One region of the Saccharopolyspora gloriosae genome, then DNA from elsewhere that is predicted to be linked to it. Evidence: riboswitches for the same ligand, from Rfam matches in the RefSeq annotation. Region 1 holds a riboswitch; each other region holds the start of a gene.

Region 1 (5,115 bases):
TAGCAGCTGATGGTGATGATTCCCGGTTATCCCGCTCAAAAGCGGGTTAACCGGGATTTCTTCGTCGATTGATGCGGCGAAAGGAGGATGTGCGGATCGGTGGTCCCCACCAATACTGCTCCCCGTCGGGATCTTTGAGCCCCACCTCAAGGAGTAGGGAGACCAACCTATGACGCGCAAGCTCGCGGCCAGAGTGGCCGGGACGATCGTGCTGGCCGCCGGAACCGTCGCCGCCTTCACCATGCCCGCCTCGGCCACCGTCGCACCCGCGCCGGAGAAGGCCGCCACCCAGCTCGAAGCCATGCAGCGCGACCTCGGCCTCACCGCCGACCAGGCGCAGGCCCGGCTGCACAGCGAGGCCATCGCCAACACCGCGAACCAGACGCTGCGCGGCTCGCTCGGCGAGGCGTTCGGCGGCTCCCGCTACGACGCCGACCTGGGCAAGCTCGTCGTCGGCGTCACCGACGCGAACCTGATCGACCAGGTTCGGGCCGCCGGAGCCGAAGCGAAGCTGGTCGAGTACAGCACCGCGCAGCTCGGCGGAGTCGTGGACGGCCTCAACGCCCACCAGGCCCCGCAGGGCGTCACCGGGTGGTACCTCGACTCGGCCGCCAACTCGGTCGTGCTCACCGCCGCCACCGGTTCGGCCGCCACGGCCACCGAGTTCGTGCGCTCCACCGGCGTGGACCAGCAGGCCGTGCGGGTCGTCGAATCCGAGGAAGCCCCGCGCATCCTCGCCGACGTGGTCGGCGGCAACGCCTACATGATCGGCAGCGGCGCCCGCTGCTCCATCGGTTTCTCCGTCGAAGGCGGCTTCGTCAGCGCCGGGCACTGCGGTAGCGAGGGCGACACGACCAGCACGCCGTCGGGCACCTTCGCCGGTTCCTCGTTCCCGGGCGACGACTACTCCTACGTGGAGACCGCGTCCGGCGAGACCCCCCAGCCGCTGGTGAACGACTACGCGGGCGGCACCGTCGGCGTCGGCGGTTCGACCGAGGCCGCCGAAGGCGCCTCGATCTGCCGCTCCGGTTCCACCACCGGCTGGCACTGCGGCACCGTCGAAGCCAAGAACCAGACGGTGAACTACGCCGAAGGCACCGTCGAGGGCCTCACCCGAACCGACGTGTGCGCCGAGCCCGGTGACTCCGGCGGTTCGTGGCTGTCCGACGACCAGGCGCAGGGCGTGACCTCCGGTGGTTCGGGCGACTGCACCAACGGCGGTACCACGTACTTCCAGCCGGTCAACGAGATCCTGGACGCCTACGGCCTCACCCTGCTCACCCAGTGAGCCAGGGGGCCCGGACCTGCCCCTCAGATCCGGGTGACGCCTGATCCAGCCCAGAACGAGCTGCACCTCAGCCCCACGAGGTGCAGCTCGTTTTGCATGTTGTCGTGGTCGTTTTGCTCGGGTGGTGGGGTGGCGGAACCTCAGCTGCTTGCTCGCTGCGGGATCTTTTTCCCGAGTGGCTCCGCCACGAGGGAAAAAGCTGTCCTCGCGAGCAAGCAGCTGAGAACCCGCGGCGGTGCCGGTGGGCAGGGTGGTCGCTGCTCAGCGGCTTCGCCGCTGACAGGACAACGACCACGCCTCGTGGCGGGGCCACTTCGGAAAGGGGGCCGAAGCTGGAAGAACGCTCGCCGTCAGGTCGGGAGGCCTGCTCGGAGTGATTCGGCGGCGGACTGGGGGTCTTCGGCTTCGGTGATCGCGCGGACCACGACGATTCGTTCCGCGCCTGCCGCGACCGCTTCGGCGAGGTTCGCGTGGTCCACGCCGCCGATCGCGAACCACGGCCTGCCGTGCCCGCGGTGCTCCGCGGCGTGGCGCACCAGCTCCAGCCCCGCCGCCTCGCGGCCCGGCTTCGTCGGCGTCGTCCACACCGGGCCGGTGCAGAAGTAGTCCACGCCCGGTTCCGTGGCCGCCGCGTCCGCCTGCACCACGTCGTGCGTGGAACGGCCGATCACCACCTCGTCGCCGACGATGCGCCGCGCCGCCGGCACCGGCAGGTCGTCCTGACCCAGGTGCAGCACGTCCGCCTCCGCGGTCAGCGCCACGTCCGCGCGGTCGTTCACCGCCAGCAGTGCGCCGTGCCGCACGCACGCCTCCGCCAGCACCTCCAGCGCGGCGAGCTCCTGGCGCGCCTCCAACGGCGCGCCGCCGGAGGTCTTGTCCCGCAGCTGGATGATGTCGACGCCGCCGGACAACGCGGCCTCGGCGAACTCGGCCAGATCACCCCGCTCCCCGCGCGCGTCGGTGCAGAGGTACAGCCGTGCGTCGGCGAGCCGCGTGCGGATGCCGTAACCGTCCAATCCGGGCATGCCCCCAGGGTATCCGCAGCGGGGGAGGGCACCGGCCGGATGCTGACCTCACCTGGCGGAGTGAGTACGGTGGGTGGTGGTCCGCACGGGAGTCCGGAGAAGAACCGGACTGAGAGGGGGCGACCGCCCCGACCGTCGAACCTGATCCGGGTCATGCCGGCGCAGGGAGCGTAGATGTCGCAGCAGTCAGCCGTCACCGTCGTGGGCGGCGGGATCATCGGTCTCGCCGTCGCGTGGAAAGCCGCGCGCGCGGGGCACCGCGTCCAGCTCGTCGACGCCGGTGAACGCGCCGCGTCGTGGGTCGCAGGTGGCATGCTCGCGCCCGTCGCCGAAGCGTCCCCCGGCGAGGAGGAACTGCTCGAACTCGGCTCCGACTCGCTGCGGCGCTGGCCCGAGTTCGCCACGGAACTGGCCGCGGACTCCGGCCTGCCCACCGGACTGCGCCGGGAAGGCACGCTCGTCGTCGGCGTCGACGGCGCCGACCGCGCCGAACTGGACATGCTCGCCGACCACCTCGCGTCCCGCGGGCGCAGCGTCACCCGGCTCACCGGCCGGGAACTGCGCCGCGCCGAACCGTCGCTCGGCCCAGCCGTGCGCCGCGGCCTGGAAGTGCCGGGCGACCTCGCCGTGGACAACCGGGTGGCGCTGGCCGCGCTGCGGAAGGCGGCGGCAGCGGCGGGCGTCGACTTCCGCGACGGGCGGGCGCTGCGGGTGCGGCCCGGCGCGGTGGAACTCGCCGACGGCACCGCGCACTGCGACGTCGCGGTGATCGCCGCCGGCGCCCGCTCCGGCGAGCTGCACCCCGGGCTGACCGGGCGAATCCGGCCCGTGAAGGGGGAGGTGCTGCGGCTGCGGGCGCGCGCCACGGCGCTGCCGCCCCCGACCCGGACCGTGCGCGGACCGGTGCACGGCAGGCAGGTCTACCTGGTGCCGCGCGACGACGGCGGACTCGTCGTCGGCGCCACCCAGTACGACGCGGGCTACGACCTCGACGTCACCGTCGGCGGAGTGCGGGACCTGCTCGCGGACGCGGAACGGCTGGTGCCGGGCCTCGCCGAGTACGCGCTGGTCGAAGCCATCGCCGGACACCGGCCCGGCACGCACGACAACCTGCCGCTGATCGGCGAGCTGGAACCCGGCGTGCTCGCCGCGACCGGGCACCACCGCAACGGTTTCCTGCTCGCACCGATCACCGCCGACGCGGTGCTCGCGGCGCTGTCCGGCGCGGAACCCACCGCGACCGCCGCCGACCCCGGGCGAGGCGCGCGGCCCGTTTCCCACGACAGAGGAGGGCAACCGTGCAAGTAGTGATCAACGGATCGGCTCGGCCGGTGGACGAGGACGCCACGCTCGCCGCGGTGCTGGCCGAGTTCGGCGTGCCCGAACGAGGAGTCGCCGTCGCCATCGACGGAACCGTGGTGCCCAGGGCCTCCTGGGCGGCCACCGAACTGCACGACGGCGCCGCCGTCGAAGTGCTCACCGCGGTGCAAGGAGGCTGACGTGGACGATCCACTGGTGATCGCCGGGCGCGAGTTCGGCTCGCGGCTGATCACGGGAACCGGGGGCGCAGCGAACCTGTCCGTCCTGGAACGCGCGCTGCTGGCCTCCGGCACCGAGCTCACGACGGTCGCGATGCGCCGCGCCGACGCGGGCGGGCGCACCGGCGTGCTCGACCTGCTGCACCGGCTCGGCATCGAAGCGCTGCCCAACACCGCGGGCTGCCGCACCGCGGCGGAAGCGGTCCTCACCGCGCAACTGGCGCGGGAAGCCCTGGAGACGAACTGGGTGAAGCTGGAAGTCGTGGCCGACGACGACACCCTGCTGCCCGACCCGGTGGAACTGCTCGACGCCGCCGAACAGCTCGTCGACCAAGGATTCGTGGTGCTCGCCTACACCAACGACGACCCGGTGCTGGCGACCCGGCTCGCCGACGCCGGCTGCGCGGCCGTGATGCCGCTGGGCTCGCCGATCGGCACCGGCCTCGGCATCCGGAACCCGCACAACATCGAGATGATCGTGTCCCGCGCGACCGTGCCGATCGTGCTCGACGCCGGCATCGGCACCGCCTCCGACGCGGCGCTCGCGATGGAACTGGGCTGCGACGCGGTGCTGCTCGCCAGCGCCGTCACCCGCGCCCAAGACCCGGAACGGATGGCCGCCGCGATGCGGTCCGCCGTCGAGGCCGGTCGGCTCGCCGTCGGTGCGGGCCGGATTCCCCAACGCTTCTGGGCCACCGCCTCCAGCCCCGCACGTTCTTGAGGGGGAATTGCCCGCCCGGTCGTTTTGCTCGGGTGGTCGGGTGGCGGAACCTCAGCCGGTCTCTCGCTGCGGGATCTTTTTCCCAAGTGGCTCCGCCACGAGGGAAAAAGCTGTCCTCGCGAGAGACCGGCTGAGAACCCGCGGGTGGGCCACTTTTTTGACGTGGGCTATGTGCTTCGCACATACGGGCACGGCTTCGCCGCAAGGCAGGCGGGACTTCGTCCGCCCACTGCACGGCTTCGCCGCAAGGCAGGCGGGACTTCGTCCGCCCACTGCACGGCTTCGCCGCGAGGCAGGCGGGACTTCGTCCGCCCACTGCACGGCTTCGCCGCGAGGCAGGCGGGACTTCGTCCGCCCACTGCACGGCTTCGCCGCGAGGCAGGCGGGACTTCGTCCGCCCACTGCACGGCTTCGCCGCGAGGCAGGCGGGACTTCGTCCGCGAAGCAGGCGTGCTTCGCCGCCCACGGCACGGCTTCGCCGCCCACGGCAGGGTTCCGCTGGGAAGGCGGGGGCTTTCGGGGTCAGCGGATTCTGAGGCGTTC
Region 2 (5,115 bases), 5.5 Mb from region 1:
ACGGCGACCCGATCGGCGAGGGTGAACGCCTCGTCGTGGTCGTGCGTGACGACCAGCGCGGTCGACGGGCCCTGCCCGAGCAGCGCGGCGAGGTCGACGGCGAGCCGTTCCCGGAGCATCCGGTCGAGCGCGGACAGCGGTTCGTCCAGCAGCAGCAGTTCCGGGTCGGCGGCGAGCGCGCGGGCGAGCGCGACCCGCTGGGCTTCGCCGCCGGATAGGTCGGTGACCCGGCGCGCGCCGTATCCGGCGAGGCCGACCAGCTCCAGCAGTTCCGCGACGCGCGCGGCTCGGGCGGCCCCGCCGACGCCGCGCATCCGCGGCCCGAAGCCGACGTTGCCCGCCACGTCGCGGTGCGGGAACAGCTGCCCGTCCTGGAAGACCATCCCGAACCTGCGCTGGTGCACCGGGACCGCGTCGAGGTCGCGCCCGTTCCAGCGCACCGCTCCCGCCGTGGGCCGTTCCAGCCCGGCGACGGTCCGCAGCAGGGTGGACTTGCCGCAACCGGACGGCCCGAGCAGCGCCAGGACCTCGCCGTCCAGCACGGACAGATCCACCTCTCGCACCGCCGTCGTCTCGCCGAAGCGGACGGTGAGCCCGTGCACTTCCAGCCCCATCAGAATTCCTCCACGGCGTCGGTACGTCCTCGGAGCCGCTCGATGAGCACGACGCCGAGCACGGTGACGATCATCAGCAACGTGCACGCGGCGTAGGCGAGTTGCGAATTGAGCTCGCCGGGCCTGCCGAGCAGCCGGGCGATGGCCACGGGCAGGGTCGGCGCGTCGGGCCGGGCGAGGAAGCCGGTGGCACCGAACTCGCCGAGCGCGATGACGAATCCGAAACCCGCCGCGGCCAGCACGGTTCGCGCGGCGAGCGGAACGTCGATCTCGCGCCGGACCCGCCACGGCCCGGCGCCCAACGTCGCGGCGGCCTGGCGCAGTCGTTCGTCGATGGCCCGCAGCACCGGCAGCACCATGCGGATCACCAGCGGTGTCACCACCAGCGCTTGCGCGAACGGCACCAGCAGCGGCGAGGTCCGCAGATCTCCCGGCAGCGAACCGAGCGTGATCAGGTACCCGAAGCCGACGGTCACCGCGGACACGCCCAGCGGCAGCATCAGGGCCAGGTCGAGGCTTTCGGCGACGGCCCGGCGCCGGATCGCGACGAGCACGAAAGACGCCAGCAGCCCGAACAGCAGCGCCATCCAGGTCGCGTCGACGGCGGTGCGCACCGAGTTGAGCGCCGCTTCGAGCCCGGTGACCTCCAACGTCCCGTTCTGCCCGGTGCCCAGCAGCGCCCGGTACCCCGCGAGCCCCCACCCGTCCCTGGTGGACACCGATCGCAGCAGCAAGGTCACGATCGGCGTGCCGAGCCCGCACAGCACCAGCCCGGCGAGCCCGACGACCCACCACTCCGCTCCCTGCGGACGCCGCGCGGTGTCGGACGGCGCGCGCAGCCGCAGCGCCGTTTCCCGGCGTCGTCGCGCGACGGTCGCGACCAGCAGCGCGGCGACGACGGCCGCGAGCTGCAGCAGCGACAGCGCCGCCGCGCCGGGGAGGTCCAGCAGCTGCACGGTGCGCAGGTAGATCTCCGTCTCCAGCGTCCGCAGCTCACCACCCCCGAGCACCAGCACCACGCCGAAGCTGGTGGCGCTGAACAGGAACACGACCGAGGCGGCCGATCCCAGTGCGGGCAGCAGCGCGGGCAGCGTCACCGAGGTGAACGCGCGCAACCGGCTCGCGCCGAGCGATCGGGCAGCGTCCTCCATCCGCCGGTCGAGGTGGCTCCACAGCCCGCTCACGGTGCGCGCGACGACGGCGACGTTGAAGAACGCGTTGGCCAGCACGATCGCGAGCACCCCGGCATCGGCGCCGAACAACGCCCGGAACGCCATGCCCACCACGATCGTCGGCAGCACGAACGGCACGGTCACCGCGACCCGCAGCAGCCCGCGGCCGGGGACCGCGAGCCGGGCCAGCACGTAGGCCAGCGGCAGTCCCGCCAGCAACGCGACGGCGGTGGACGCGGCGGCTTGCCCGAGCGTGAAGCCCACGAGCCGCCACGTCGACGGCTCGACCAGCACCGCCCCGGCTTCACCGCGCAGTCCCAGCCCGACGATCGCCGCGACGGGCCAGGCGAAGAACAGCCCGAGGAAACCGAGCACGATCACCGCGGCGAGCGCCACGGGCAACCGCCGGCGGAGGCCGTGGTTCATCCCCGCACCAGCGTCCGCCACTGCTCCACCCAGCGGTCCCGGTTGCGTTCCACCTCGGCGGCGGGCAGCTCCGCCGGGTCCTGCGGCAGCGGCGCGCTCTCCGCCCAGCCCGGAGGCAGCGCGACCCCGTCGACCGCGGGGTACACGTACATCTGGTCCGGCACCTGCGCTTGGAATTCAGGTGAGAGCAGGAAGTCGACGACTTCACCGGCGGCCTGCGGGTCCTTCGCCCCGGCCAGCACACCGGCGTACTCGACCTGCCGGTAGCAGGTGTCGAGCAGTGCCCGAGTCCGGGGCCGACCGGTCTCGTCGACCTCCGCTGCGGGCGAGGAGGCGTAGGACAGCACGATCGGCCGCGGCCCCTGCCCGGTGGCTCCGGAGAAGTCCTGGTTGTAGGCCTCTTCCCACCCGGCGGAGAGCTTCACGTCGTTCGCGGTCAGGTCCCGCCAGTAGTCCTGCCAGCCGGGATCGCCGAAGGCGGCGACGGTGCCGAGCAGGAACGCGAGCCCGGGTGAGGACGTCGTCGGGTCCGGTAACGCGATCAGCCCGCGGTAGCGGGGGTCGGTGAGGTCGCGCAACGTCGCGGGCTCCGGCACCCGGTGCTGCGCGAACCAGCCGGTGTCGATGTTCAGGCACACGTCGGCGACGTCGATCGCGGTGAGCCGCTGCTCCTGGTCCTGCGCGTACCGCTGCGGTCCGCGTTCGGCCGCGGCGGACCGGTGCGGCGCGAACACGCCTGCGCCGAGCGCGCGGGACGCGAACGTCGAGTCGACGCCGTAGGCGACGTCGCCGAGCGGCGCGGCTCGGGACAGCACCAGCTTGTTCGTCAGCTCGCCCGCGTCACCGCTGTTGCGGACTTCCAGGTGGATGCCGCTGCGCCGTTCGAAGTCGGCGAGCACGGCGGGGTCGGCGACGAACGAATCGTGCGCGACGAGCGTGACGGTGCGCGCGGCGGGCTCCGGGCCGGAGCTCCCGATGAGCGAGCACCCGGTGGTGAGCGAGGCGACCGCAAGGGCGGCGACCCAGCGCAGGTAACGGTTCAACGGTCCTCCCGAGCAGCACACGGCAACGGCCACGTGTGCAACGTCGAGCTGATCGCGACACCTCCCTGCGCCGGCATGATCCGGTTCAGGTGCGGACGGTCGAGGGGATTCGCCCCTCCTCTCAGCCCAGCGCGCTGGACTCCCGTGGCGACGGCAGTCTACGTGTCACCGCTCCGGGTGGGGCCGACGGTCGCAATCCGGCCGGTCGACCACCACCATGGAGCCATGACCGAACTGCTGAACGACACCCAGGTCGCCGAAGCGCTCGCCGGACTGCCGGAGTGGGCCCAGGACGGAACCACGATCACGCGGACGGTGGAGTTCGCGAGCTTCCCGCAGGCCATCCAGGGCGTGAACCGGATCGCGGAGATCGCCGAGAGCGAGAACCACCACCCGGACATCGACATCCGCTGGCGCAAGGTCACGTTCTCGCTGTCGACGCATTCGCAGGGCGGCATCACGGCGAAGGACGTCACGCTGGCGGAGGAGATCGACGGGGTCGTCGACGCCCTGTCCTGACCTCAGCCGGTCAGCACCAGCTCGGCGGCTTCCGCGGCGCAGCCCCAGGACAGCGCGACGCCGCACCCGGAGTGCCCGTAGTTGTGCACGACGGTGCCGCCGCCGAACCGCTCGACCTCCAGCCTGACCGCGTCCCGTCCGGGGCGGAGTCCCACGGTCTCGCCGAGCACGTCGGCTCCGGCGAGCAGCGGTTCGACGTGCGCGCAGCGCCGCAGGATGGCGGCGCCCGCTTCGCGTCCGGGGATGCGCGACCAGTCCTGGTCGACCGCGGTACCGCCGAGCACCACGTGGTCGCCGTGCGGCATGTACGCGGTGAACTCGGGGCCGGCTCCGATCTCCACGAAGTACTCGGTGACACCGGGGTTGCGCACGACGACGTGCTGGCCCCGCACGGGACGCACTCCGGGATCGCCGACGAGTTCGTGCGCGCCCACTCCGGTGCAGTTCACGACCCTGCCCGCTTCCTCGACCGCTTCGACCAGCGAGGACACCGGGCTGAGCAGCAGTTCCCCACCGGCGGCCCGGAACCGCTCGGTGAGGTGGTCGAGGTAGCGCGGCATGTCGATCAGCGGCGCGGTCGCCCGGTAGCCGCTGACGAACCCGTCCGGTAGCTCGTCGGGTGCGCAACGGCGCAGGTCGGGCAGCAGCAGCGCCTCGGGCGGCAGCTGGTCGCCGAGGTCGACGCGGGCCGCCATCCGCCCGGCGGCGAGGTGCACGCCGCTGGTGTCGTCGGCGGCGAGTTCGACGAGGCGGTGGTAGGTGCGGGCGACCCAGCCCTGAACGCGGTCGGCGGGTTGCAGCAGCGCCGGCCCCCACATCGCCCCGGCGACGGCCGAGGTGGTCTCGGCGGGCCGTTCGTCGGTGCGGATGCGCACCGGGACACCGGCTTCGGCGAGGGTGACGGCGGTGCTGAGACCGGTCACTCCGGCACCGATGACCAGGACGGGCTCGGTGGTAGCCATCTTCGGCACGCTAGCAGCGATGCCCGCTGCGCACGGCCCGCTTCGACGGGCGCGGGCGGACGGTGGCCGTCACCCCGTCGACGGCGGGGCGGGAGCAGTGCTCGAACGGTGCGGGGTGGGCGGCGGCGCCCGCCGCATCGCGCGCGGCGGGCTATCCCGCGAAATCGCGGATTTCGCCTGCTAGTCCTCAAGAATGGTGATCGTTCCGGTGTCACCACAGTTACCGCAACCCTTGCCGTTGCAGTCCCCGCAGATCGAGGTGATGAGCTGCATGGGCACAACTTAAAGCGGCCGGTAACGCCATGCGAATCATGACACCCGGCGCTTCTACCAGCAGCTGAGCGGCACCAGCGCTCAGCTACCGGCACCTCGCAACGTT
Region 3 (5,115 bases), 5.2 Mb from region 1:
CGGCCCGGCGCGGGAGCGAGCGCGCTCTAGGGGGTCCGGGCACGTCCTGGGACACTGCGATCATGGCTGGTTACGACAGGCTGCTGTGGCGCACGCTGCACCGGGTGCTGCTGGTGCTCGCGATCGGAGTGCTGGGATTGCTGCTCGGGCTCGGCTCCGCCCCGACCCGGTCGGACTCGCTGCTGGGCGTGCTCGTCGTGGCGCTCGTGGTGCTGCCGGTGGCGATCACGGTGCGCCGGATGACACCCGTGGCCCGGGCCAACCTGCGGGCGGTGCCGCGCTACCGGCCGCTGATGGCCGTCACGAGCGCGCTGCTCGCCCTCGTCGCGCTGCTGGTGCTCTGGTGGGCGGTCGGCAACGCGCTGTTCCCCGGCACGCTCTCACCGCTCACGCTGGCCCTGGTGGGAGTGGTGCTCGCGGCGCTGACGGCGCTGCTCAACCGGGTGCTGTGACCGGGCCCGGACACGACGAAGCCGCTGCCCGGTGGCGTCGGCCGGTGAGCAGCGGCTCGGTGCGTGCGTATCGCGCGGGTTCGGTCAGACCGGTCGGACGACCAGGCCCCGCGGCTCGGCGGTGAAGGTCAGCGCGCCCTCGAACTCCGCGATGGGCAGTTCGTCGCGGACCAGGCGGTGCGGCGCGTCGGCCGTCTCCACCCGGACCTCGGCCGCGGTGAAGGTCTGCTCGGCGAAGTCCGGTCCGGCGAGCTGGATCTCCAGCCGCTGCTCGCGCAAGGTGATCGCGGCGGCGCCACCTGGCACCGACAGCGGTTCGCCGTCGGCGGTGACGATGAGGCTGCCCTCGCCGTCGGACTCCGGGCGCACCGCGACGTGCGAGAGGGCGACGTCGCGCGCCCCTTCGGCACCGGTGACGCCGATGACGTCCCTGGCGACCTCGTCCTGCTCGGAGTTCTCCTCCGCGCGCGGAGCCAGCAGCGGCGTGCGCAGCTTCGCGGCCAGCCGGTGGGGAGCCCAGGAACCGGGTCCGATGAGGTTCACCACGGAGGTGATCTCGGTGTCGGCGAGCAGGCGTTCGCTGCCCACCGCGGGCGTGATCTCGATGGCCGCGACGTTCCGCTCCTCCAGCAGGTCGCGCAGCGCCTTGGCGCGCAGCCTGCTGTTGCGGTCGAATCCGCGGGTGATCGCGACGGCTCCGGACGTCCCGCTCTGCGCCGCGGCATCGGCGAGACCGGCCAGCGGAGCCCAGACCTTCGCCGGATCCGGCCGGGTCGAGCGGCGGGAGCGGGCGGACTGAGGGGCGTCGGCAGTGGTGTCCATTGCGTCAACTTTAATCCGCCACGCAGGGTCGCCTCACTAGGTGATCAGCGGTCGGATGTGTGACTTCGCTCGCGCTCACGCGTCCCAGGTGGTGACCACGAGATCCCGGTCGCGCTCCAGCTGTTCGTCGACGTGCTGCTCGCACTCCGGGCAACGCTCGGTGATGCGGCGGCTCGACGGTTCCTTGGTGGCCGGCCAGGTCTCGTGCGGGAGTTTGATCGTCGTCGCGCACAGCGCGGTCACCGGATCACCGGCGGGTCTGGCACCGGGGCGCACCGTGATCGCGTGCCGGACCCGCTGCCCTGCTCCGACGATCCACCAGACGTGCTCTTGATCGGGGAACACTTCGCTCCCACCCCCATACCTGTCAGGACGTCCCGAGCCGCGCTTCGATCCGCTTGGCCGGATCTCGAACTCTAGACGGATCGATCAGCTCGCACGTTGCATTCGCGTGGCTACTGGAATGACTGGCTGCGCTGCTCCGATCGTGTTAATGCGGCTGTTCGGCGGAGCACCCTCGGTCCGGCGCGGATGCCGCGCTGGGCCACTCGACGTACGAAGCCGAGCACGCGCTTCGCTTGTGGTGAGAAGGATCACCGCTCATGCTGACCGCAACGATGATCGATTGCGGAGGCGTGTGCTCGTGACGGACCTGCACTTCCCCTGGCCGCGGCAGGATCCGCACGAGCCGGGGGTCCTCGCCCGCTGGCTGGCGGCCGACGGCGCCCCGGTGCGCAGCGGCACCGCCGTCGCGGAGGTGGTGACCGACGGCGTCCGGCGCACCGTGCGCGCCTCCGCCTCGGGCACGTTGTGGCGGCAGGGCGCGGCGGGCGAGCACTTCGCCGCGGGAGCGGTCATCGGGCTCATCGAATGAGAGCGGCGCAGGGCACGGCGAGATCGGCGACTCCGGCGGGTTGACCGTGCTTGCTAGGTTGGGGGCAGTGACGCGGGGTGCCCGGCGAGCGGCCGGGCTGAGAGCAGACCCGTCGAACCTGACCTAGTTCGTGCTAGCGGAGGGACGTCACCCACGTGACCGTTCGTGCTGCCCGGCCGGAATTCGCCCGGCCCGTTCCCAACGTGCTGACGATCGCCGGAACCGACCCCAGCGGCGGTGCCGGGATTCAAGCCGACCTGAAAGCCTTCTCCGCCAACGGCGCCTACGGCATGTCGGTGGTGACGGCGCTGGTCGCGCAGACCACCACCGGCGTCGCCGAGGTGCGGGAAGTACCGCCGGAGTTCGTCACCTCCCAGCTCACCACGCTGCTCGACGACGTGCGGGTGGACGCGGTGAAGATCGGGATGCTGGCGGGAACCGGGGTGATCCGCGCGGTCGTGGCCGTGCTCGACCGCTACGCGCCGCCGCACGTGGTGCTGGATCCGGTGATGGTCGCCAAGAGCGGGCACCGGCTGCTCGCCGACGAGGCGGTCGCGGTGCTGCGCGACGAGCTGCTGCCGCGAGTGGACCTGATCACGCCGAACCTGCCGGAGGCAGCGGATCTGCTGGGGGAGCGGGAGATCACCGACTCCGGCGGGATGGCCGGGCAGGCCGAGCGGCTGACCGGCTTGGGCGCCAAGCAGGTGCTGCTCAAGGGCGGGCATCTGCGCGAGGCGGCGAGCCTCGACCTCTTCCGCGGCGACGGCGAAGCCGAGTTCCTGCGCCGCGAGCGGATCGAGACCACGAACGACCACGGCACCGGGTGCACGTTGTCGGCGGCCATCGCGGCACTGCGCCCGCAGCGGCCGGACTGGTCCTCGGCGGTCCGCGACGGCAAGGAGTACCTGACCGAGGCGTTGCGCGCCGCGGACCGGCTGGACGTGGGCCGGGGGCACGGCCCCGTGCACCACTTCCACCGCTGGTGGTGAACCCGATCTCCTGGAGGGACCGTTCATGAGCAGGCTTCCCGCCCCACCGCCCGGCGGTTTCTGCGCGGGCGCGTGGGAGCACACCGCCGCGTTGCAGCAGGCCATCGTCGAGCACCCGTTCAACGCGGCACTCACCGACGGCGCGCTGGACCGGGAGCGGTTCGCGTTCTACATCGTGCAGGACGCGCGGTACCTGGTCGGTTTCGCGCAGGCGCTGACCGCGGCGTCCACGCGGGCGGAGGACCCCGCCGACGCGGCGTTCCTGGCCGGTGCGGCGCAAGGCGCGCTGGTGGAGGAACGCCGGTTGCACGCCGGGTACGTGGAGGAGTTCGGGCTCACCGAGGCCGACCTCGCCGGGGTGGTGACCTCGCCGTCGTGCACGGCCTACACCTCGTTCTTGCGCGGCAGCGCGCTGGTGGAGCCGTATCCGGTGCTGCTGGCGGCGATCCTGCCGTGCTTCTGGGTGTACCAGCACGTGGGCAGCGAGATCCTGGCCGCCGTCGGGGACGTGTCGGGCCACCCGTACCGGCGGTGGATCGAGACGTACGCCGACGACGAGTTCGCGGCGGCGGTGCTCAACGCCCGCGAGCTCGTGGACCGGGTCGCGGCGGCGGCCGATGCGCCGATGCGGCAGCGGATGCTGGCCGCGTTCGCGCGCGCCAGCGAGTACGAGTGGATGTTCTGGGACGGCGCGTGGAATCGCGAGCAGTGGCCGACGGCGCGCTGGCTCCCGGCCTGAGAACTCGTTGCGGCGGCACGGTTCTTCCCTGCGCACGAGGCTTCGCCCTGTCGCGAGGGCGGCTCGACGGCCGAGATTTTTGATCACCCTGAGTAGCGTCGATCGGGTGCGCGTGGAACCGGAGAGTCGGGTGGTCAGAGGCGCTGCGGCGGCGCGATCAATTCGTGATCAGGAGCACTTTCGAGTGGTGTTAACGAACACCCTCCGCCACGACGATGAGGTTTACGACACGTTCGTTCGGCGTGTTCAGACGTGGGACTTCTTCTCACCGCGGCGGCGGGATTCGGTGACCTTTGAGTACGGGTACTTCTATTGTGATCATGCTGGCGGGGATGCTGGTGCCGGTGCTGGCCGCAGCGCCCTTCTACATCGCCGACCGCCGACGCGACGCGGCGGCGGCCCAGGCGGAAGCGGAAGCCGAGAAACCCGACGCCGAGATCCACGTCCTGCATCCGGCGACGCAGGGCGGGATTTCGGCGAGCGGACCGGAGCAGGCGGCGGCGTGAAGCACGCCGCCGCCCGGCGGCGTCAGTCCCCGTAGATCGACCAGGCCAGCTTCGACTTGGCCTCTTGCAGCGCGGCGAGCGTGGACTGCTCGTACCCGCCTTCCTGCGGCGGCGGCGGAACCTGCAGCCCTTCGCTGAGGCCCCAGCCGGAGCCGCGCTGGATCAACGAGCGGTGCTTGTTCGTGTAGTACCCGGAGTTGATCGACACGGCGACGCCGTGCGCACCGGCGGCCGCGGCCATCAGGTGCATGTGGAACCGGGTGGACAACCAGCGCTGACCGGCGGCGGCGGGCAGGCCGTGATCCATGATCTCGGAGAAGGCGTAGAACCGGGAACCGGGCAGGTCGTGCTCGACCAGCGCGAAGACCTCCCGATCCACCCGCGGGATTCCCTCGATGATCCCGACCTGCTCCGGGTGCACGTCCCAGGCGCGCAGCGTGTCGAGCAGGAAACCGGCCAGCGCGGGCACCGTGACGTCCAGCAGGTCCGACTGCAGGCAGATCATCACGTCCCGCAGGTCGTCGGTGCGGTACAGCTCCGGCTCGATGCCGAAGAACATGTCGTCACCGGTCGCGGTGAGCTGGCCCGCGGAGTTGAGCAGCTCCGCGGACGGCTCGTCGCGGACGTCGATCAGCTCGAACTGCGAAGCGAGGTTGCGCACCAGCGGGTGCGCCTCCTCCGGCGCGGGCCACAGGCCCTGCCCGGTCATCACCGCGCGCCCGCCGGAGCGGCG

Evidence for each region. Region 1 has a riboswitch for thiamine pyrophosphate ahead of thiO (glycine oxidase ThiO). Riboswitches for the same ligand answer to the same signal wherever they lie in the genome.
Region 2: another riboswitch for thiamine pyrophosphate. It lies ahead of BJ969_RS02485 (thiamine ABC transporter substrate-binding protein); the one in region 1 lies ahead of thiO (glycine oxidase ThiO).
Region 3: another riboswitch for thiamine pyrophosphate. It lies ahead of thiD (bifunctional hydroxymethylpyrimidine kinase/phosphomethylpyrimidine kinase); the one in region 1 lies ahead of thiO (glycine oxidase ThiO).

Annotation. Positions count from the first base shown of each region.
Region 1 is NZ_JACHIV010000001.1:6,051,821-6,056,935, reverse strand. Features, by position in the region: gene BJ969_RS26275 (S1 family peptidase) at 170-1,288, shown strand; gene thiE (thiamine phosphate synthase) at 1,639-2,313, opposite strand; TPP riboswitch at 2,389-2,498, shown strand; gene thiO (glycine oxidase ThiO) at 2,488-3,621, shown strand; gene thiS (sulfur carrier protein ThiS) at 3,612-3,812, shown strand; gene thiG (thiazole synthase) at 3,814-4,572, shown strand; gene BJ969_RS26250 (FUSC family protein) at 5,095-5,115, opposite strand, start outside.
Region 2 is NZ_JACHIV010000001.1:518,256-523,370, reverse strand. Features, by position in the region: gene BJ969_RS02495 (ABC transporter ATP-binding protein) at 1-614, opposite strand, end outside; gene BJ969_RS02490 (ABC transporter permease) at 614-2,212, opposite strand; gene BJ969_RS02485 (thiamine ABC transporter substrate-binding protein) at 2,209-3,255, opposite strand; TPP riboswitch at 3,301-3,411, opposite strand; gene BJ969_RS02480 (4a-hydroxytetrahydrobiopterin dehydratase) at 3,481-3,774, shown strand; gene BJ969_RS02475 (FAD-dependent oxidoreductase) at 3,777-4,736, opposite strand.
Region 3 is NZ_JACHIV010000001.1:880,085-885,199, forward strand. Features, by position in the region: gene BJ969_RS04195 (hypothetical protein) at 63-452, shown strand; gene BJ969_RS04200 (hypothetical protein) at 537-1,274, opposite strand; gene BJ969_RS04205 (hypothetical protein) at 1,350-1,619, opposite strand; gene BJ969_RS04210 (biotin/lipoyl attachment domain-containing protein) at 1,918-2,148, shown strand; TPP riboswitch at 2,212-2,310, shown strand; gene thiD (bifunctional hydroxymethylpyrimidine kinase/phosphomethylpyrimidine kinase) at 2,304-3,137, shown strand; gene tenA (thiaminase II) at 3,163-3,876, shown strand; gene BJ969_RS04225 (hypothetical protein) at 4,197-4,382, shown strand; gene BJ969_RS04230 (polysaccharide pyruvyl transferase family protein) at 4,405-5,115, opposite strand, start outside.